Regions from separate parts of the Pseudomonas sp. Tul2A7 genome, predicted to be linked through region 3. Evidence: predicted binding sites of a transcription regulator. Region 3 holds the regulator's gene; each other region holds the start of a gene.

Region 1 (3,685 bases), 670 kb from region 3:
GCCTCGATGTGCAGACGGTCGGCGATGTTGGAAGCCGCGCGCAACATCATACGCTTCAATACGACGCCCATATGACTGTTATCGACTTTGCCGAGAATTTCGCCCAACACTTCTTCGAACGGAACACTGACAAATAGCACGCGTTGCGAGCTGCCGTACTTCTTCCAGATGAAATGCGCGACTTCCATCACGCCCAATTCGTGGGCACGACCGCCCAGATTGAAGAAGCAGAAGTGCGTCATCAGGCCGCGACGAATGATCTGGTAGGCCGCAACGGTCGAGTCAAAGCCGCCGGACATCAATACCAGCGTCTGCTCCAACGCACCCAGCGGGTAACCGCCGATGCCGTTGTGCTGGCTGTGGATCACAAACAACCGTTTGTCGCGAACTTCGATCCGGACTTCGATTTCCGGCGCTTTCAGGTCGATACCGGCGGCACCGCACTCACGACGCAGCTTGCTGCCGACGTATTTTTCGACGTCCATCGAGCTGAAGGTATGCTTGCCGGCACGCTTGCAGCGCACCGAGAAAATCTTCCCGGCCAGCGCAGCGCCATAGTGCTGCTTGCACTTCTCGGTGATGTCGTCGAAGTCGCCCAGCGGGTACTCGTCGATCTGCAGGAAGTGCGCGATGCCCGGCATGCAGGTCAGGCGCTCACCCATCTCTTTCAAGGCTTTAGGGTCGGTAACGCGGGTTTCCAGCTCGAGATTGTCCCACACACCGTTCACCACCACGGCCGGGTCCAGGTCACGGAGCACGGTGCGGATGTTCTTGGCCAACTGGCGGATGAACTTCGTCCGGACAGGTCGGCTTTTGATGGTGATCTCGGGGAAGACTTTTACGATTAGTTTCATGAAAACAGCGCGCGAACGGCCAGCCGAAAAAGGGGGGCGCGGATTATAGCGGAAATTGCTCAAGGTTTAACCAGTTAATGTGCAGAAGGTTTTGCATGCACCAAAACAGGTCATTTGCAGATTGTGACGCTACATTAAAGGGCGATATTTTCTGCTTTAAGAAGCTCCGCACCTTAATAAGCGTGAATTTGGGGCAAAAAACCCATGCTGGGGCACTGGCATGCAATTTGCTCCCTTGTGAGGCAGGTTGCCTTGGCAGAGTATTCGCGCCGGCATCACCACTATTAAGGGCATCCACTACCAGCCCTAATTCACCCGGAGGACACTATGTCGAAGTCGGTTCAACTCATCAAAGATCATGACGTCAAGTGGATTGATCTGCGCTTCACGGACACCAAAGGCACACAGCACCACGTGACCATGCCGGCTCGCGATGCGCTGGAAGACGACTTCTTCGAAGTCGGCAAGATGTTCGACGGTTCCTCCATCGCTGGCTGGAAAGGCATCGAAGCCTCCGACATGATCCTGCTGCCGGACGACGAAACTGCCGTGCTCGACCCGTTCACCGAAGACGCCACCCTGATCCTGGTGTGCGACATCATCGAACCGTCGACCATGCAAGGTTACGATCGCGACCCGCGCGCCATCGCTCACCGTGCCGAGGAATACCTGAAGACCACCGGTATCGGTGACACCGTATTCGCCGGTCCAGAGCCTGAGTTCTTCATCTTCGACGAAGTGAAGTTCAAGTCCGACATCTCTGGTTCGATGTTCAAGATCTACTCCGAACAAGGTTCGTGGATGTCCGACCAGGACATCGAAGGCGGCAACAAAGGCCACCGCCCAGGTATCAAAGGTGGTTACTTCCCGGTTCCGCCGTTCGACCACGATCACGAAATCCGTACTGCCATGTGCAACGCACTGGAAGAAATGGGCCAGACCGTTGAAGTTCACCACCACGAAGTGGCAACTGCCGGTCAGAACGAAATCGGTGTCAAGTTCAACACCCTGGTGAAAAAAGCTGACGAAGTTCAGACGCTGAAATACGTTGTCCACAACGTGGCTGACGCCTACGGCCGCACCGCTACCTTCATGCCGAAGCCACTGTACGGTGACAACGGTTCGGGTATGCACGTGCACATGTCCATCGCCAAAGATGGCAAGAACACCTTCGCTGGCGAAGGCTATGCCGGCCTGTCCGAAACCGCTCTGTACTTCATCGGCGGTATCATCAAGCATGGTAAGGCACTGAACGGCTTCACCAACCCGGCCACCAACTCCTACAAGCGTCTGGTGCCAGGTTTCGAAGCGCCAGTGATGCTGGCCTACTCGGCTCGCAACCGTTCCGCGTCGATCCGTATTCCTTACGTCAACAGCCCACGTGGCCGTCGTATCGAAGCGCGGTTCCCGGATCCGGCTGCCAACCCGTACCTGGCTTTCGCAGCACTGCTGATGGCTGGCCTGGACGGTATCCAGAACAAGATCCACCCAGGCGACGCTGCCGACAAAAACCTGTACGACCTGCCGCCTGAAGAGGCGAAAGAGATCCCGCAAGTTTGCGGCAGCCTGAAAGAAGCTCTGGAAGAGCTGGATAAAGGCCGTGCGTTCCTGACCAAGGGCGGCGTGTTCTCCGACGACTTCATCGACGCTTACATCGCGCTGAAATCCGAAGAAGAAATCAAGGTCCGTACCTTCGTACACCCACTGGAATATGAGCTGTACTACAGCTGCTGATCCGGTAGCGCTGCGCTACGCGGCGTGAGTGAAAGAGGCCTCCTTCGGGAGGCCTTTTCTATTGCCTGCGATTTATGGCGTCACGCAGATCCCTGCTCGCGAAGGCGTCGTATCAGTCGCCATCACCGCCAATGACGCACCGCATTCGCGAGCAGGCTCGCTCCCACAGGGGATTTGTGGCGCCTGAATGATCTCCGGATGTTTACCGAGTTGGGCCAACCGCAGCGTCTGTCCTATGCTGCACCCCATCGTTTTCAATCCGGTCGATTTCATGGGTCGCATCTTTATCTACATACTGCTGCTGATCGCCCTGCCCGCCGCCGCGCAGATCTACAAGTACACCGATGCCAATGGCAACACGGTCTACAGCGATCACTCGCCAGACGGCGTGCAGGCGCAGCCCGTGGAGTTGCCGCCGCTCAACCGTGTCGAGCCTCAGGCGCCCAGCGCACCGGCCACCTCTGGCACGGACAATCGCCAGCCGGCACGCAGCGATGTCTATGAGATTCTGGAAATCGCCGGCCTGCCCACCGAAGAAGCCCTGCGCGCCAATAACGGCACGTTCACCGTCAACGTGCTGATCAAACCGCGCCTGCGGCCACCGCATCAATTAAGACTGGTATTGGACGATGAACCCTACGGTCAGCCGAGCAACGTGCCGATCCTGCAACTGGTGAACGTGGATCGCGGCGAACATCGTCTCGCCGTGCAAGTGATCGACGGGCAGACGATCATTCAGCAGAGCCCGCCAGCGGCCCTTAGCGTACAGCGAGTACACAAGCCATGATTCGCGCGTGGCTTATCACTGTGTTGGCACTGCTGACGCTGCAAGCATCGGCTGAGGTCTTCACCTATACCGATGCGCAGGGCAATCGCGTCTACACCGACCAACCGCGCGGCAACGCCAAGCGAGTGCCCATCGCAACCAGCAATCGCATGTCGCCCAACCCAACGGCCGCCGCGCCGGTCACCACCGCGAAAAAATCCGTCGAACAGCCTCTATTCCATTACGACATGCTGCGCATTCTGATACCTGAACCCGATGCCACGATTCGCAGCAGCGCAGGTGAAATCATTGTCAGCGTCACCAGCGAGCC
Region 2 (3,685 bases), 980 kb from region 3:
TCAATCCTCGACCACCCAGGTGTCCTTGGTTCCGCCGCCCTGGGAGGAATTCACCACCAGGGAGCCTTCGCGCAGCGCGACACGGGTCAAACCGCCGGGCACCACCCGTGTTTCGCGCCCGGACAGCACAAACGGACGCAAGTCGATATGGCGCGGTGCGATACCGTTTTCGACAAAAGTCGGGCAGGTCGACAGCGACAGCGTCGGTTGCGCGATGTACGCGTGCGGCTTGGCCTTGATCCGTTCGCGGAAGGCATCAATTTCGGCCTTCGTCGACGCCGGCCCCACCAACATCCCGTAACCGCCGGAACCCTGGGTTTCCTTGACCACCAGATCTGGAAGATTGGCCAGCACGTGGGAAAGTTCAGACGGGTTGCGGCATTGCCAGGTCGGCACGTTCTTCAGGATCGGTTCTTCGTCGAGATAAAAACGGATCATGTCGGTAACAAACGGATACACCGATTTGTCATCCGCCACACCGGTGCCGATGGCGTTGGCCAGCACCACATTGCCGGAGCGATAGGACGACAGCAGCCCCGGCACACCGAGCATCGAGTCGGGATTGAACGCCAGCGGGTCGAGGAACGCGTCGTCGAGGCGGCGGTAGATCACGTCCACCGCTTTCGGGCCGTCGGTGGTGCGCATGAACACTTTGTCGTCACGCACGAACAGATCCGCGCCTTCGACCAGTTCCACGCCCATTTCCCGGGCGAGAAACGCGTGCTCGAAGAATGCACTGTTGAAGCGTCCGGGCGTCAGCACCACGACGCTCGGGTCGTCGATCGGACTTGAGCTTTTCAGGGTGTCGAGTAGCAGGTTCGGGTAGTGATCGATCGGCGCAATGCGCTGCGCGGCAAACAGCTCCGGGAACAGGCGCATCATCATCTTGCGGTCTTCGAGCATATAGCTGACGCCGCTCGGGGTGCGCAGGTTGTCTTCGAGCACGTAATAAGTGCCGTCGCCATCGCGCACCAGATCGACGCCGGAGATGTGCGAATAGATATCACGGTGCAGATCGAGGCCTTGCATCGCCAACTGATATTGCTCGTTGGCCAGCACCTGTTCCGCAGGAATGATCCCGGCCTTGATGATGCGCTGCTCATGATAGAGGTCAGCGAGAAACATGTTCAGCGCCTTGACCCGCTGGATGCAGCCGCGCTCGACGATTCGCCACTCGCTGGCGGGAATGCTGCGCGGGATGGTGTCGAAAGGAATCAGGCGCTCGGTGCCCTGCTCGTCGCCATAGAGCGTGAAAGTGATCCCGGCGCGATGGAACAGCAAGTCAGCCTCGCGTCGCCGTTGGGCCAGCAGCTCGTCAGGCGTGTCGGCCAGCCAGCGGGCGAACTCGCGATAATGCGGGCGAACCTGGCCGCCGGCATCGTACATCTCATCAAAATAGGTGCGGATCATGCCGTACTCCTTGTCACCCGGACATACAGGCCTTCGCAAGGCCCGTGCCATCGGCATAAACGCTTTGATTTCAATCGGTTGGAAATACACGCCGCAGGCACCGCACCATTCCTGTGCGGCAAATGCCCCAACCGGATTGCCCCCGCTTCATTGCGACGCACTGCATCGCCTATCACCAGCATAGTCAGAGTTGATTTCACTGCCCGGCACTGCCTGCGGATAATCCGCGCATTCGCTGCAAAACTTCCCCGCGCACAGCGCCGCGAAGTCGCCAGCTCAACTGACCTGGACTGCCCTCGCAGCCCGCCCCGCTGTAACCCTGACCGGTTTCCTCTCCTTATCGGTCTTCCCTTTTAGCCACCCTCTCCGGTGGTTTTTTTTTGCCTCGGTTTCTTGTTTCAGGGTTTTGCTTACGCCGGAAATGACAACGGCCAACCCGAAGGTCAGCCGTTGTTCAACAAATGAAACCAGAGATCAGTTCAAACGGTGGCGGTTGCGCACCTCCTGTTTCACACCCCAGCCTTCGATAATGCCGCCCAGAGGTTCAACCACGGCAGAGAAACCCTGCTCGAAGTCGCCGATATCGTCATAGGTCGCGTACATCACTTTGCTCAATTCCAGCGCCCACGCACCGTCATCACGCACGCTGACCTGGGCATTGATGGACTCACCGCGAAATTTGCCTGCCGCCCTGCGCGCCCGCTCCTCGTCCGGGAAAATCGCGTAGAACTCGATGGGATGGAATCGGGAAAAATCGAAACCGCCTTCTTTCATGCGGCGCAGAACATTGCTGCTGATGTCTTCTTGATAGGCTGTGCTCATGAATCGTCCCCCTCGCATAGATGGATAGACTTTCCGTATTCCCGCCCCGGGCCTTAGGCCAAAGTACGACGGCAACGTGGTTGCACGCGGGAACAAGCATGTAGCTGACAAGACCAGACCTTAGCGATCCGTTCGCTGATCTCGCTTGCAGAGTAGCCCCAAGTTAGAGCCGCTGCCAAGGCCTGGTGTTGAAGGTGACAAGAAGAATTTCAGATTGGGGTGATGCTGCGGATTTCGATGCTGTTCTGGGTTTTCAGGCTTTTCACCCCGGCATCGGCGGTGCGCCCTTCCAGATCGTTTAGATCCAGTTCGGCGGCGACAGGGAGTAGTCGCGCCTTGACCATTCGAGCGGCCTCATCATCAGTGGGGCATTCCGCCTGCTCGAACACCTCATCGACAATTTCACCATGATCGTCCACGAAAGTGACTTTCCACTTTTGCATCGGTGCCTCCTCGATCAAACCCGCAAGTGGGCTTACACCTAAATCGACTGGTACGCCGAAAGTTGGTTCAAAAGGATTACAGCGGGCGAAGATGAAAAAACGACATCTACTGTAGGAGTGAGCCTGGTCGCGATGTCGATTTCCCATCCAACGGTGATGTTGGTAGACAGACCGTAATCGCGAGCAGGCTCACTCCTACAAAGTTTTGCAGCGATTATTTAATCGTTGCTTGGCTTGTTGATCGCCTGCAGCACGTACTGCGGCAAAGCGAAGGCGCCGATGTGGATTTCCGGGTTGTAGTAGCGAGTGACGATGCCGCTGCCAATGAAGCGCTGTTGCAGGGTTTCACGGCTCAGCTTGCGGTAAGCCGGGTTGGTCGAGCCCCAGGCAAAGGTCATCGAGCCACCGATGTAGGTCGGCACTGCGGCTTGATAGAAGTGCCAGTCCGGGAACAGGCTGTTCAGACGCCCGGCCGTGGTTTTCACTTCGTCGATCTGCATGAACGGCGTGCCGTTCTGGGTCACGAGGATGCCGCCCTCGTTCAGGCAGCGATGGCACGCCTGGTAAAAGTTCTCCGAGAACAGCACTTCGCCCGGGCCGATCGGGTCGGTGGAGTCGGAGATGATCACGTCGAATTTTTCCGTGGTGGTGGCGACGAAACGCATGCCGTCGTCGATCACCAGGTTCAGGCGTGGATCGTCGTAGGCGCCGCTGGAGTGGTTCGGCAGAAACTCTTTGCACATGTCGACCACGGTGCCGTCGATCTCGACCATGGTGATGTGCTCGACACCGGCGTGCTTGGTCACTTCACGGAGCATGCCGCCGTCACCGCCACCAATGATCAGCACGCGCTTGGCGCTGCCGTGGGCGAGGATCGGCACGTGGGTGAGCATTTCGTGGTAGATGAATTCGTCGGCTTCGGTGGTCTGGATCACGCCGTCCAGCGCCATTACACGACCCATGCGCGGGTTCTGGAAAATCACCAGATGCTGGTGTTCGGTGCGCACTTC
Region 3 (3,685 bases):
CCTCGCCTACTTCGAACAACTGCAGACTGCCGGCGACACCAAACCCGTTCAGGGCTGGGGCGTGACGATTCAGTACCACGCCGCGCAAAATCGCGTCGTACTGATCGACAAGGCCAAGGTTGTCGATAAAGACAACAACACCACCCAGGGCGAGAAAATCGTCTACGACACCGTGAAGAAACTGGCCAGCGCCGGTCGCGCTACCGGCAGCAAAGTCACCGAATCGCGTCCGCGCATCGACATGGTGATCCAGCCGAAGAAGAAAACCGAAGAGAAAAACCAGTAATGGCAACTCTGAAAGCTCAGCACCTGGCCAAGGCCTATAAAAGCCGCCAGGTCGTGCGTGACGTCAGCCTGTCGATCGACAGCGGTCAGATCGTAGGTCTGCTCGGCCCCAACGGTGCCGGCAAGACCACGTGCTTCTACATGATCGTCGGCCTGGTGCAGGCCGATCAGGGCCGCGTACTGATCGATGATCTGGACGTCAGCCACCAGCCGATGCACGGCCGTGCAAAGGCCGGGATCGGCTATCTGCCGCAAGAAGCGTCGATCTTCCGCAAACTGTCGGTGGCTGACAACATCATGGCCATCCTCGAGACCCGTCAGGAACTCGACAAGGCCGGTCGCCGCAAGGAGCTGGAAAGCCTGCTGCAGGAATTCCACATCAGCCACATCCGCGACAACCTCGGCATGAGCCTGTCCGGTGGTGAACGCCGCCGGGTGGAAATCGCTCGCGCGCTGGCAACGGCACCGAAATTCATCCTGCTCGACGAACCGTTTGCCGGTGTCGATCCGATTTCGGTCGGCGACATCAAGCAGATCATCCACCACCTCAAGGCCAAGGGCATCGGTGTATTGATCACCGACCACAACGTCCGTGAGACGCTGGACATCTGCGAAACCGCTTACATCGTCAACGATGGCCAACTCATTGCTGAAGGCGATGCAGAAACCATCCTGGCCAACGATCTGGTCAAGGAAGTGTATCTGGGTCACGAGTTCCGCCTGTAAGCGCGACAGTGCCCGGTGCGCCGCCAGGGCGCTGTATCGATTCAAGCAGGAATTAATACGCTTTAATTGTTACAGCGCTCTAGGCAAACACTTCAGTTTCAGGCATATAATTTGCTTAAGTTTGGCGCCCCGGCGCCCTGTAGTGGATGGCGCATAGCGCCGGCGAATAAGGTGTTAAGCCCCTGCCATGAAACCATCGCTAGTCTTGAGAATGGGCCAGCAGCTGACGATGACACCGCAGCTGCAACAGGCCATCCGCCTGCTCCAATTGTCGACCCTGGATCTGCAACAGGAAATCCAGGAGGCTCTGGAATCCAATCCGATGCTCGAACGCCAGGAAGAAGGCGACGACTTCGACAATTCCGACCCCATGGCCGACAACGCCGAACAGAAACCCACCGAAATCCAGGAACCCTCCTATCAGGAAACCGCCCCGACGGTGGACAACCTCGAGGACGGCGAATGGAACGAGCGCATTCCCAACGAGCTTCCGGTCGACACCGCCTGGGAAGACGTTTACCAGACCAGCGCCAGCAGCCTGCCCAGCAGCGATGATGACGAGTGGGACTTCACCACCCGCACCTCCGCTGGCGAGAGCCTGCAAAGCCACCTGCTGTGGCAACTGAACCTCGCGCCGATGTCCGACACCGATCGCCTGATCGCCGTGACCCTGATCGACTGCATCAACAATCAGGGCTACCTGGACGAAACCCTCGAAGAGATCCTTGAGGCGTTCGACCCGGAACTGGACATCGAACTGGACGAAATCGAAGCCGTCCTGCACCGCATCCAGCAGTTTGAACCGGCCGGCATCGGCGCGCGCAACCTCGGCGAGTGCCTGCTGCTGCAATTGCGCCAGCTGCCAGCCAAGACGCCTTGGCTGGCTGAAGCCAAGCGTCTGGTCAGCGATTACATCGACCTGCTCGGCGGCCGCGACTACAGCCAGTTGATGCGGCGCATGAAGCTCAAGGAAGACGAGTTGCGCCAGGTCATCGAGCTGGTGCAAAGCCTCAATCCGCGTCCGGGCTCACAGATCGAGTCCACTGAAGCCGAATACGTCGTCCCTGACGTCATCGTACGCAAGGACAATGAGCGCTGGCTGGTCGAACTGAATCAGGAATCGGTGCCGCGTCTGCGCGTCAACGCCCAATACGCCGGTTTCGTCCGTCGCGCCGACACCAGCGCCGACAACACGTTCATGCGCAATCAGTTGCAGGAAGCCCGCTGGTTCATCAAGAGCCTGCAGAGCCGCAACGAAACCCTGATGAAAGTAGCCACCCAGATCGTCGAGCATCAGCGCGGTTTTCTGGAGTACGGCGACGAAGCCATGAAGCCACTGGTGCTGCATGACATCGCCGAAGCCGTGGGCATGCACGAATCGACGATTTCCCGGGTGACCACGCAGAAGTTCATGCATACCCCGCGCGGTATTTATGAACTGAAATACTTTTTCTCCAGCCACGTCAGCACCTCTGAAGGCGGCGAATGCTCGTCCACGGCGATTCGCGCGATCATCAAAAAACTGGTTGCCGCGGAAAATCAGAAAAAGCCGTTGAGTGACAGCAAGATCGCTGGTTTACTGGAGGCACAAGGCATTCAGGTGGCTCGCCGCACCGTCGCCAAGTACCGCGAATCCCTCGGGATCGCGCCTTCGAGCGAACGCAAGCGGTTGATGTAAGCCACGTTACAGCGTTCCAGTGGCAGGCTATCCAGCCTGCCGCTTTATGCACTGGCAACGAAGGAGAAGCTGTATGCAAGTCAACATCAGTGGACACCAACTGGAAGTGACCGAACCTCTGCGCACCTACATCAACGAAAAACTCGACCGATTAGAGCGCCATTTCGACAAGATCACCAACGTGCAAGTCACGATGTGCGTCGAAAAGCTGAAGCAGAAAATCGAAGCCACCTTGCATATTCCCGGCGGAGAAGTGGTTGCCAATGCCGAGCATGACGACATGTATGCCGCCATTGACCTGCTGACCGACAAGCTGGATCGCCAACTCAAAAAGCATAAGGAAAAGACCCAAAGCCTCCTCCAGGGCGCGACCGGTCGATAACCCCCCATTCCATGATCCGACTTGAAAGTATCCTGACCCCCGGCCGTTCCCTCGTGAACGTGCCGGGTGGCAGTAAAAAGAAAGCCCTCGAACAAATTGCCAACCTGATCGCCCGCGAAGTGCCGGCTCTGGAGATGCAAGATGTCTTCGAGGCGTTGATTGCCCGTGAAAAACTCGGTTCCACCGGTTTTGGCAACGGCATCGCCATCCCCCATTGCCGCCTCAAGGGTTGCCAAGCGCCGATCAGCGCGCTGATGCACCTTGACGCTCCGATCGATTTCGACGCCATTGACGGCGCTCCGGTTGACCTGCTGTTTGTTTTGCTGGTCCCGGAAGCCGCCACCGATGCGCATCTGGAGTTGCTACGTCAGATCGCCAGCATGCTGGATCGTAAGGAAGTGCGCGAAAAGCTGCGTAGCGCACCGAGTAGCGAAGCCTTGTATCAGGTCGTCCTGAGCGAGCAGAACGGGCATTAATCATGCGTTTGATCATCGTCAGCGGCCGTTCCGGCTCGGGTAAAAGTACGGCTCTGGATGTCCTTGAGGACAACGGCTATTACTGCATCGACAACCTGCCCGCAGGCTTGCTGCCGGAACTGGCCGAACGGGCGCTGA
Region 4 (3,685 bases), 2.0 Mb from region 3:
CGACCGTGTGTACTTCATCGACGCCAATCTCGGTGAAGCCGAGAGCGATGGCCGCGTGGTGACGCAAATGCACCTGGATGCCGAATGATGAAACTGCAGTGGCTGGCATTGATCGCAATGACGTTCGCAGCCAATCACGCCTCGGCGTCCGATACGCTGCGCTGCGGCAGTCAGTTGATCAGCCTTGGCGACCGTTCCAGCGAAGTCCTGCAAAAGTGCGGTGAGCCGGTCAGCCGTGATCTGCTCGGCTACAAGCGCAGCGCCAATCGTCGCGAAGAGTTTCAGGTCGAGGAATGGACTTACGGTCCGAGCAACGGCATGTACCAATACCTGCGCTTTGAAGGCAATCGCCTGCGGCAGATCAACAGCAAACGCGGTAACTGACTCAACACCAACCCCCTTGTAGGAGTGAGCCTGCTCGCGATGGCGTTAGGTCAGTCGACACATCAATCGACTGATACACCGCTATCGCGAGCAGGCTCACTCCTACAGTTGTTTTGTTGCGTCTCTGAAATAGAACAGGCCCCGACACAAGTGGCGGGGCCTGTAATGGTCACATCCGTGTGACCGTTCGCATGAACTCTAAAGTTGCGGCAGACGTATTGCTCGGCCCGTCTGTCGCGTCTTCTCCCGGTCCAGGCGAGAAGTCATGCCTTACTCGGCTTTCAGGCCGTCAGCGGAGACCGCTTTGACGCCTTTGATTTTCTTGGCGATCGCTACAGCAACGTCTTTCTGCGATTCAGTTACAGCAGTAGTCGACGACAGCGATACAACGCCTTTGTTGGTTTCTACTTTGATGTCAGTACCAGGAATGCCTTTTTCGGTAACCAGGTCAGCTTTGACTTTGGTGGTGATCCAAGTATCGGAAGTATCTTGTTTCATCTCGGTGACTTCACCGGCAGCCAGAGTCATTGGAGCCTGGGTAGCCTGAGTGGATTGTGCGAATGCACCGGAAGCCATGGTCAGGGTCAGCGCGGTAGCAGCAGCGGCAGTGATAGCGAACTTCTTCATACGAGTAACTCCTGTTTTTCTGGAAAGTCTGCTGGTTGTCTTGTCAGCAGGGTTACCAAGGTAGTTGCGAACGCTGTGCCAACTTTTGAAAATCAATATTTTCTTTATAAATCAACAACTTATGAATTACCGAAATTTTCGAAATCATGCAATTTGCATGACCTTCGAATTATCGACATGCAAGTTACGGTTTTTTGGAAAGTTCCTAAGACGCTGAAATTATTGAAGCTTTTGTGAACGGCTGCGCAATGAAAAATGCCCCGCACTGCGGGGCATTCTGTTCAGCACACATTCAACTTATGTACCGCTGGCGGTGCAGCCTTTTGGCGAATAGTCCGGCGCCACAGTGGTGCCGCAAGTCCAGACGCCAGCACCGGTGCCCGATGAACGGGTCAAGGTGATGGTTTTGTCCAGAACAGGGCCAGGAGCGTTCTTGATTGTGCAGACAATGGTGCCGGCCCCGGTCGAAGCGGTGCCCGATGCGGTCACGGCGCAATTTGACGTTGTGACGGTGGCACTACCGGCCACCAGTGTCAGCGTCGGATCGGTACCTTGGTTGATGGTGTCTTCGAACGGCACTTTCATCGCACTGATCTCCGCCAGCCCCGCCGTTACCTTCGACCGCGCCTGATACTTGGAATACTGCGGCAAGGCGATGGTCGCCAGAATCCCGATGATCGCCACCACGATCAGCAGTTCGATCAGAGTAAAACCTTGTTGTTTTTTCATAGACACGCTCCATGCATGAGTCGAAATCTCATGATCTGCAAGGGAAGCAGCATAGGCCATGCCAACGCCTCCAAGCCCCGCCCGTTGGGCGCGAACCCTCTACAACGCCATTTCCTACAGCCCGTAACCGCACTATCTGACACTTTTTGTCACCTGCACCCGCCGTGTTTGGCGCTGTCACTTGACTAGGCTATAAGTCATGAACTGCAAGCGTGCGGAATCCCCATGAATGACATCGCTCTGAGCGGTCTGGCCAAGCAACTGGTACAGGCCGAGTTGCTGACAGAAAAAAGTGCCCATCAAGCCTGGCAACAGGCTCAGCGCAATCGCCTGTCGCTGGTCAGCTATCTGGTGCAGAACAAACTGGTCAAGAGCTGGCAGGTAGCCGAGATCGCCAGCGAGCATTTCGGCATGGCGTTCGTTGATCTAAATTGCCTCGACAAGGAAACCCAGCCCAAAGGCCTGGTCAGCGAAAAACTGGTGCGTCAGCATCACGCTCTGCCTCTGTGGCGGCGAGGTAACAAGCTATTCGTAGGCATTTCCGACCCGAGCAATCATCAAGCAATCAACGACATCCAGTTCAGTACGGGGCTGAGCACCGAAGCCATTCTGGTCGAGGACGACAAGCTCACCGATGCCATCGAAAAATTTTTCGACACCCACACCAGTGGCCTGGAAGACATGGCCGATGTCGATCTCGACGGCCTCGATGTCGAATCCATCGACGACAGCAAGCAAGACACGATTGGCGGACTCGACGCCGACGATGCGCCGGTGGTGCGTTTTGTTCACAAGATGTTGCTCGATGCGATCAAAAGCGGTTCTTCCGATTTGCACTTCGAGCCCTACGAGAAGAACTACCGGGTACGAGTGCGCACCGACGGCATGCTGCGCGAGGTGGCCAAACCGCCGATTCAACTGGCCGGGCGGATCGCCGCACGTTTGAAAGTCATGGCCAGTCTCGATATTTCGGAGCGGCGCAAGCCGCAGGACGGGCGGATCAAGATGCGCCTGTCGAAGAGCAAGTCGATCGATTTCCGGGTCAACACCCTGCCGACGCTGTGGGGGGAAAAAGTGGTGATCCGGATCCTCGATCCGTCCAGCGCACAGATCGGCATCGACGCGCTTGGTTACGAACCCGCGCAGAAAGAACTGTACATGGCCGCGCTCAAGCAGCCCCAAGGCATGATTCTGGTCACTGGCCCCACCGGCTCGGGGAAAACCGTGTCGCTGTACACCGGCCTGAATATCCTCAATACCGTCGACATCAATATCTCCACCGCCGAGGACCCGGTGGAGATCAATATGGAAGGCATCAACCAGGTCAACGTCAACCCCAAACAGGGCCTCGATTTTGCCCAAGCGCTGCGCTCGTTTCTGCGCCAGGACCCGGACGTGATCATGGTTGGCGAGATCCGCGATCTGGAAACCGCCGAGATCGCGATCAAGGCTGCGCAGACCGGCCACCTGGTGCTCTCGACCCTGCACACCAACAGCGCTGCGGAAACCCTGACCCGTCTGCACAACATGGGCATCCCCGGCTTCAACATCGCCACCTCGGTCAGCCTGATCATCGCTCAGCGCCTGGCGCGAAAACTGTGCAGCCACTGCAAGAGGCCCATCGAGATCCCACGCGAAACCTTGATCAAGGAAGGTTTCCCCGAGGAACGCATCGGCCATTTCACGATCTACGAGCCGGTCGGTTGCGATCACTGCAACGGCGGTTACAAGGGACGCGTGGGGATTTATGAAGTGGTGAAAAACACACCGGAGTTGCAACGCTTGATCATGGCCGAAGGCAACTCGCTGGAAATCGACATCCAAATGCGCCGCGACGGCTTCGACGATCTGCGCACATCTGGGTTGCACAAGGCCATGCAAGGCATCACCAGCCTTGAAGAAATCAATCGGGTCACCAAGGACTGAACATGGCGGTCAAGGCAGC

The links. Region 3 encodes sigma-54, which starts transcription at its own class of promoters, with help from an activator protein. Its sites were predicted from a motif close to ANTGGCATNNANNTTGCTNT; they were not measured.
Region 1: a site for sigma-54 is predicted at 1,069-1,088, ahead of glnA (glutamate--ammonia ligase). Genes of this name have one in related genera too.
Region 2: a site for sigma-54 is predicted at 1,443-1,462, ahead of ACOYXJ_RS00340 (circularly permuted type 2 ATP-grasp protein). Genes of this name have one in related genera too.
Region 4: a site for sigma-54 is predicted at 1,787-1,806, ahead of ACOYXJ_RS13920 (pilin). Genes of this name have one in related genera too.

The regions. Positions count from the first base shown of each region.
Region 1 covers NZ_CP186499.1:1,699,169-1,702,853, forward strand. Annotated here, with positions in the region: gene thiI (tRNA uracil 4-sulfurtransferase ThiI) at 1-854, opposite strand, end outside; gene glnA (glutamate--ammonia ligase) at 1,182-2,588, shown strand; gene ACOYXJ_RS07610 (DUF4124 domain-containing protein) at 2,860-3,375, shown strand; gene ACOYXJ_RS07615 (DUF4124 domain-containing protein) at 3,372-3,685, shown strand, end outside.
Region 2 covers NZ_CP186499.1:56,201-59,885, forward strand. Annotated here, with positions in the region: gene ACOYXJ_RS00340 (circularly permuted type 2 ATP-grasp protein) at 1-1,410, opposite strand; gene ACOYXJ_RS00345 (ribonuclease E inhibitor RraB) at 1,885-2,232, opposite strand; gene ACOYXJ_RS00350 (hypothetical protein) at 2,442-2,675, opposite strand; gene speE (polyamine aminopropyltransferase) at 2,894-3,685, opposite strand, start outside.
Region 3 covers NZ_CP186499.1:1,031,606-1,035,290, forward strand. Annotated here, with positions in the region: gene lptA (lipopolysaccharide transport periplasmic protein LptA) at 1-286, shown strand, start outside; gene lptB (LPS export ABC transporter ATP-binding protein) at 286-1,011, shown strand; gene ACOYXJ_RS04880 (RNA polymerase factor sigma-54) at 1,199-2,689, shown strand; gene hpf (ribosome hibernation-promoting factor, HPF/YfiA family) at 2,763-3,071, shown strand; gene ptsN (PTS IIA-like nitrogen regulatory protein PtsN) at 3,083-3,547, shown strand; gene rapZ (RNase adapter RapZ) at 3,550-3,685, shown strand, end outside.
Region 4 covers NZ_CP186499.1:3,075,508-3,079,192, reverse strand. Annotated here, with positions in the region: gene ACOYXJ_RS13935 (DUF748 domain-containing protein) at 1-88, shown strand, start outside; gene ACOYXJ_RS13930 (DUF2845 domain-containing protein) at 88-384, shown strand; gene ACOYXJ_RS13925 (BON domain-containing protein) at 655-1,011, opposite strand; gene ACOYXJ_RS13920 (pilin) at 1,309-1,740, opposite strand; gene pilB (type IV-A pilus assembly ATPase PilB) at 1,966-3,666, shown strand; gene ACOYXJ_RS13910 (type II secretion system F family protein) at 3,669-3,685, shown strand, end outside.